DNA from 2 places in the Bradyrhizobium sp. SZCCHNR1002 genome. Region 2 is predicted to be linked to the other one. Evidence: riboswitches for the same ligand, from Rfam matches in the RefSeq annotation. Region 2 holds a riboswitch; the other holds the start of a gene.

Region 1 (3,402 bases), on a different contig from region 2:
TGCACCAGAAGGCGCAGCGGCTTGCCTGCTACTTCGACGAATCCCTTCACCCGTAACACGTCATGCGCATCGACGGCAGCCGCGATGCGATCGACGAGTGCATCGGGAGAGGTCTGCGCCGGTACGTCCAGCACGAAACTTTCGAAATCGTCGTGATCATGCTCCGCCTCGTTGTCGTGGTGCGAGGGACGCGCGGCGAGATCGTCCTCGGCGGCGGCACCAAGCCCGAGCAGCACGGAGGCCGACAGCCTGCCATGCTCGGTCGCGATCACCTTGACGGCGCGCTGAATCTTCGACGCGATCTCGGCGGCGACGTCCTTGCGCTCGTCCTCGCTCATCAGGTCGCTCTTGTTCATCACGACGAGGTCCGCGCAGAGCAGCTGGTCCTCGTAGACCTCCTCGAGCGGGTTGTCGTGATCGAGCGAATCGTCCGCGGCGCGTTGCGCGGCAAGCGCCTCGGGATCGTCGGCGAAGCGGCCGGCCACCACCGCCGGGCCATCGACCACCGCGACGACGCCATCCACCGTGACGCGGGTTGCGATCTCCGGCCAGTTGAAGGCCTGCACCAGCGGCTTCGGCAGCGCGAGACCCGACGTCTCGATCACGATGTGCTCGGGCGGGTCCTTCTGGTCGAGCAGGCTCTTGAGCGCCGGCACGAAATCATCGGCGACGGTGCAGCATAGACAGCCATTCGACAGCTCGACGATGCGATCCTCCGGACAGTCCGGCACGCCGCAACCTTTCAGGATGTCGCCATCGATGCCGACATCGCCGAACTCGTTGACGATGATGGCGAGCCGGCGGCCGTTCGCCGTCTCGATCAGATTGCGCACCAGCGTGGTCTTCCCGGCCCCGAGAAAGCCGGTGACGATGGTGCAAGGCGTCTTGGCGAACGACTTCGTCATGGTGATACGATCTCTCGTCTTCAGCGCGGCTCTGCCAGAGCAGGCACGCGCGCAACGGTGTTCTTGCGGATGTATTCGGGACGCTCGCGCCACGCCGGCAGACCGGCTTCGTGGCGCTGATGCAGTTGCGCGAAGCTCAGCACGTCCTGCGCATGAACATCGGGATCGAGAGCCCCGAGCACATAGGTCCATTTGCCCGGCGCCGTCACGGCAACCGTGCAGGCCCGGTTGCAGTTGGACAGGCACTCGACGCCGACCACGGCAATGCCGGCACGTTGCTCGGCCGGCACGGTCTCGATCGCCGCGAGCAGGCGGGCCCCGGCCCGCGGCTGATCAGGCGGCGCAGCTTCAGCCGCCTGCGTGCGACAGGTGACGCAGACGAACAGCGTCGTTGCGCCGGTTTCAGATGTGGACATCAATCAGCCGATCATTCCGGCTGCCGTGGCCGCGGCGACGCCGCCGGCCAGCACGATCGCAGCGCCGGCCAGGCGCAGCGCCAGCGGCGCAATGGCATTGGCCTTGGCCGACAGCAGCCTGGTGCCGAGGAACGCACACGCCGCGATCACGGTCTGGATCACGAGAAGACCGGCGAGATAGGCGCCGAGCGGCGCAGTCTCCGCGCCGACGATCGACTCGCCCAGCGCGTAACCGTGCACGAGGCCCGTCAGAGCAAACAGACCGGCGACCGGCAGCACGCCGAAACGGCCGCGCATCACCACCACGAGGCCGACCACGACGGTCGTGAGGCCGACCAGCAGCTCAGCCGCCGGGATGTTGGCCTTCGCCACGTGAAGGCCGACACCGGCGATCATCGCCGTCGTGAACGCCAGCACCGGGGCGAAGCCGCGGCCGAGCAACGCCGCAACGATGCCGGCCCCCACGATGGCCGCCAGATGATCGATGCCGATGATGGGATGGGCGAGCCCGGACAGCATGCCCTGCGCGAAGGTCTGCGGCAGCTTGCCATCCATCATGTGATGCGCGAAAGCGGGCTGGGCGGCGAGCAGAAGCAGGCTCGCAATCGTGAAAGTCGTCGTGCGTGTGAACTTCATGGCCGTCTCCGTCGCTTGCCGGCTCCCCCAGAGGACCGGACGATGCGCTGCATCCGACGGCATCCCGCCCATCCCGGCGGGATCAGAACCAGCATCGCGACTCCCCGCGCGACGGGTCGGCCAACAGCAATGTCGACGGCAGGTCTCCTGGCTCTCGGGTCGCTGCGTGAAACCACCTTCCCGGTTTCCCAGTGGTGCTTTGGCCTCACACTCGCCGATTACAGTTGCGGGGGCAGCCACGGCCTTGGGTGTGATCCCGCACCGTGTTCCCTAAATCTCTCCTTTCGGAGAACCGTCATCTGTTAGATACGGGTCGCGCCAAAGCCCGTCAATCGGAATCGTCCCCATGGTCCCTGCCCCGCCGCCTCCCGCCCTGCCGCGCCTGACCCTGGTGCTCGGCGGAGCGCGCTCGGGCAAGAGCCGCCACGCGGAGGCGCTGGTCACGGCGAGCGCACCGCCCTGGACGTATGTTGCGACCGCGCAGGCGTTCGACGAGGAAATGACCGAACGAATCGCACAGCACAAGGCGCGGCGCGCAGACGGATGGCAGACGCGCGAGACCACGCACGACCTCGCCGCGCTCGTCCGCACGCACGATGCGTCGCCCACGCCGATGCTGATCGACTGCCTGACGCTCTGGCTCAGCAACGTGATGCTGGCCGACAGAGACGTTGCGGCCGCATGTGCCGATCTGATCGAGGCGCTCGCAGCCGCGCGCGGACCCATCGTTGCGGTTTCGAACGAGGTTGGACTGGGCATCGTGCCTGACAACGCGCTCGCGCGCGCCTTTCGCGATGCGCAAGGACGACTGAACCAGGACGTCGCCGCCCTTGCGGACCGTGTGATCCTGATGGCGGCCGGCCTGCCGCTGACATTGAAATGACGAAGAAGAGGACATGCCGATGACCGAGAGCGCCGACGATTCACGCCACAAGGCCAAGATGGAGAACCGCAAGGCCATTCAGGATGCCGAGGTCGCTTCGAAGACCGTCGAGAAGGGCCTGCTAATCGTCCACACCGGCAAGGGCAAGGGCAAAACGACGGCAGCGTGGGGCCTGATGCTGCGTGCGATCGGCCGCGGCTTTCGCATCGGCGTCGTGCAGTTCGGCAAGGGCGCATGGGAGACGGGCGAGCGCAAGGCGATCGCCGCGTTCGGTGATCAGGTCTCGTGGCACACGCTCGGCGAAGGCTTTACCTGGGAAACGCAGGATCGTGCGCGCGACGTAGCCGCGGCCGAGCGCGCCTGGGCCAAGGCCAAGGAACTGATGGCGGATCCCGCGATCCGGCTGCTGGTGCTCGACGAGCTCAACATCGCGCTACGCTATGATCACCTGCCGATCGGCGACGTCGTGGCGGCGCTCGCGGCGCGCCGTCCCGATCTCCACGTCGTGGTGACCGGCCGCAACGCGAAGCCGGAGCTGATCGAGGCGGCCGATCTCGTCACC
Region 2 (3,402 bases):
TGGTCGCTGAAGAAGACGACGATGGTGTTGGACGCCTGCCCCGTCTCCTCCAGCGTCTGCAGCACTTGGTCGATATGGGCATCGACCACCGCATGCAGCCAGGCATAGAGCTGGATGAACTTGCGGCAGGCCTCGTCGGGATGATCGGTGAGCTGGAACGGGATCGAGCTGCGCAGCGCGAGATCGACGGCGGCATTGGAGTCGCCCTTGTCCTTGCCGGACAGCGCGTTGTAGCCGGTCTTGGCCGCCAGCGCCAAACCCATCTTGTAGGCGTAATCGTGCTGGCATGACGGCTTGCCGGCGAGCGTCTCGTTCATGGTCGGCGGCGCATGGGCGCTGTCTTGCGGAAAGTCGAGCGGATTGAGCGGGACCACGGCCGTTCCGGCGGTCGGCGGCGGCGTACCCTGCCCTTCCAGCGGCACGGTGAGCGGGCCGAACACCGATTGCTGCTTGCCGGACTGATCCGGCGACGGCAGCGCCTGGCTGATCACGGCCGGATAGGTCGCGATATCGTGCGGATTGACGAACGACGCCACGGCAAACCACGGCTTGACGTCGGAGGGATCGGGGGCCGCCGCATCCGGATCGCGCGCATCGGCTTCGGCCACGACGCGGTTGTAGTTGAGCGCGAGCGCCTGGCGGCGGATGAAGGCACAGACGGAATCGGTGAAGCCGGCGTCGCGATAGAGCCCGAGATTGTTGGTCTGCGCGCCATGCGGCTCGGGATAGGACTGCTCCCAATTGTCGAAGCCATAGCGCTGCAGCGAATGGTCCGGCGGATTGCTGACGTGCCACTTGCCGAAATAATGCGTGGCGTAGCCTGCCTCGCGCATCCAATTGCCGAGGGTGGGAATGCCGTCGGCCGCGAGCCAGGGGAAGTTCGGCGAGTCGCCGTTCTTGAACAGGCCGTCGGTCTGGGTGACGCCGGTCTTGGTGCCGTACTGCCCGGTATAGATGGTGGCGCGGCTCGGCGTGCAGGCGCTGGCGGCAATGGTGTGATTGCGCAGCAGCACCGCATTGCGCCGCAGCCGCAGCAGGCCCGGAAAGAATTTGGCGTAAGGGTTGTCGACACCGATGTCCTCGCTGAAGCCGAGGATGCGCTTCAAGGGCTCGGCGAAGCCGTGATCGGCACCATAGGAGAAACGCGGGAAGCGATACTGATCACAGGTGACGAGCAGGATGTTCGGGCGGCTCATGACGGGCTCCTATCGATGATCTCCGGGAGGACACCCGGCGACGACGCCTTCTCTCCCATGCAGCCAGGGGAGACGTATGAAGCCGATCACAATCTCAGGTAGTTTTCCATTGTGGAAATTCGAGTGGATGTCTCGTCGATCGCGCGGTCGGCAATTGAGGGGATCGATCAGGGCTTGCTCCCGCCGGCGATTGACTCCGCCACAGGCGCGCTTCTACGGTGATCGTGACGGTGCCCCTCGACCGGGGCTCAAAAGGGAATGCGGTGCCGGACGCCTCGCGCAAGCGACGTGATCGAAGGCCGCAGCTGCCCCCGCAACTGTAAGCGGCGAATCTCGCGTCAGATGCCACTGGGAAATCTCGGTCCCGGGAAGGCGACGTGGAGGTGACGACCCGCGAGCCAGGAGACCTGCCGTCAGCCGTGGTCACACGCGAGGATGCCGGTCGGGGCGTTATTGGCATCGTTTTCAGGCAGGCCCGCCAAGGCCTGCATGAGACCTCGTTCGCGGTGACGTGCCACTGACGTCATGCCGAGGTCACTCGTGTCTCCCGTTCCCCATGCCAGGCGCCGCCGCGCCTTTCTGTCGTCGTTCTGCGTCCTCTCGTCATTCGCCATGCTCGGTGCTCTCCCAGCCGCCGCGCAGCAATCCGCCTCGCCCGACCTGCTGCCCCCGGTCGAGGTCGACCCGCCGCGCACGCCGATCGCTGCGAAACCGGCCATGCCCCGCAGAACCGGCAACGCCGCGCATCGGCAGATGCCGGCGGCAAAGCCGGCTGCTCCGGTCGGCACGCCGGTCGCGGTCAGTCCGACCGGGATCGTGACGCCGGTCGCCAACGTCGCGAATGCGATCACGATCGTGACCGACAGGGACATTGCCACCCAGCAGGCCCGCACCGTGCCGGACATCCTGAGCACGGTCCCGGGACTGAACGTCGTGCAGGCCGGCGGCCCGGGCGGCCAGACCAACGTCTTCGTGCGCGGCACCAATGCCAATCACACCAAGCTGATCATCGACGGCATCGACGTCGGCGACGTCACCAACGGCAATGGCGCGTTCGACTTTGCGCATCTCTTGGCCGCCGACATCCAGCAATTCGAGGTGCTGCGCGGGCCGCAGAGCGGCCTCTACGGCTCCGATGCGATCGGCGGCGTGATCTCGGTGATCACCCGCAAGGGCGACGGGCCGGCGCGGGCGACCGCCTCGGTCGAGAGCGGGTCGTTCAAGACGTTCAACCAGAGCGCCGGACTGAGCGGCTCGCAGGCCAACGTCAACTACGCGGTCAATGTCGCGCATCTGCACGCCGGCGACGTGCCGGTGACGCCATGGCAATTGCTGCCCGCGGGGCAGAAGGCGATCGGCAACACCTACGACAACGTCACCGCCTCGGCCAAGCTCGGCGTCGACCTCAACGAGGCATGGACGCTGAATTCAGTGGTCCGCACCACCGACGCCACCCTGCTGTTCACCGGCGACAGCGGCTTTCCCAGCGTTCCCGATGCTGTCAGGAGCAATCACACCGTTCGCCAGCTGGCGACGCGCGAGGAAGCGGTGTGGTCGGTGCTCGGCGGCCGCATCAGGAACTATTTCGGCGTCAACTATGTGAACAATCGGTCGTCCGATCTCACGGCCGGCAATCCCGTGGCCGCGGTCGCCACCGGCGAGCGCATCAAATATGACTGGCATGCGGTGACCGAGCTGGCGCCGCACAACAACCTCATCGTCGGCCTGGAGCAACAGACCGAACGGCTGAAGACAGCTGATCTTTCCGCAGAGAACGGCAACAGGGCCGGCTTCATCGAGCTGCAGACGGAATTTGCCAGGCGCTGGTTCGTGGTGGCGAGCCTGCGCAACGACGTCAACGACCAGTTCGGCGGGCACGGCACCTGGCGTATCGCGCCGGCGATGATCCTGCCGGTCACCGAGACCAAGCTGAAGGCGAGCTACGGCACCGGCTTCAAGGCACCGACCCTGAGCCAGCTGCACCAGGATTTTCCGGCGTTCAACTTCTTCGCCAATCCGGACCTGAAGCCGGAAGAGAGCACCGGCTATGATGCCGGCTTCGAGCAGCCGCTGTTCGATGATCGCGTCCGCTTCGGCACGACCTACTTCCACAACAGCATCACCAACCTGATCAATTTCAACGCCACCTTCACCTCCTACGCCAATGTCGGTCTCGCCACGACGGAGGGCACCGAGAGCTTCGTGG

The links. A riboswitch is a leader RNA that binds a small molecule or an ion and turns the genes downstream of it on or off. The one in region 2 is predicted to bind cobalamin.
Region 1: it holds a riboswitch for cobalamin, as region 2 does, so the genes downstream of both, QX108_RS08545 (HupE/UreJ family protein) here and QX108_RS13150 (TonB-dependent receptor plug domain-containing protein) in region 2, are expected to answer to the same signal.

Annotation. Positions count from the first base shown of each region.
Region 1 is NZ_JAUHIS010000001.1:1,917,552-1,920,953, forward strand. It holds gene cobW (cobalamin biosynthesis protein CobW) at 1-905, opposite strand, end outside; gene QX108_RS08540 (DUF1636 domain-containing protein) at 926-1,321, opposite strand; gene QX108_RS08545 (HupE/UreJ family protein) at 1,325-1,957, opposite strand; cobalamin riboswitch at 2,077-2,269, opposite strand; gene cobU (bifunctional adenosylcobinamide kinase/adenosylcobinamide-phosphate guanylyltransferase) at 2,304-2,840, shown strand; gene cobO (cob(I)yrinic acid a,c-diamide adenosyltransferase) at 2,860-3,402, shown strand, end outside.
Region 2 is NZ_JAUHIS010000002.1:143,096-146,497, forward strand. It holds gene QX108_RS13145 (sulfatase-like hydrolase/transferase) at 1-1,196, opposite strand, end outside; cobalamin riboswitch at 1,408-1,626, shown strand; gene QX108_RS13150 (TonB-dependent receptor plug domain-containing protein) at 1,722-3,402, shown strand, end outside.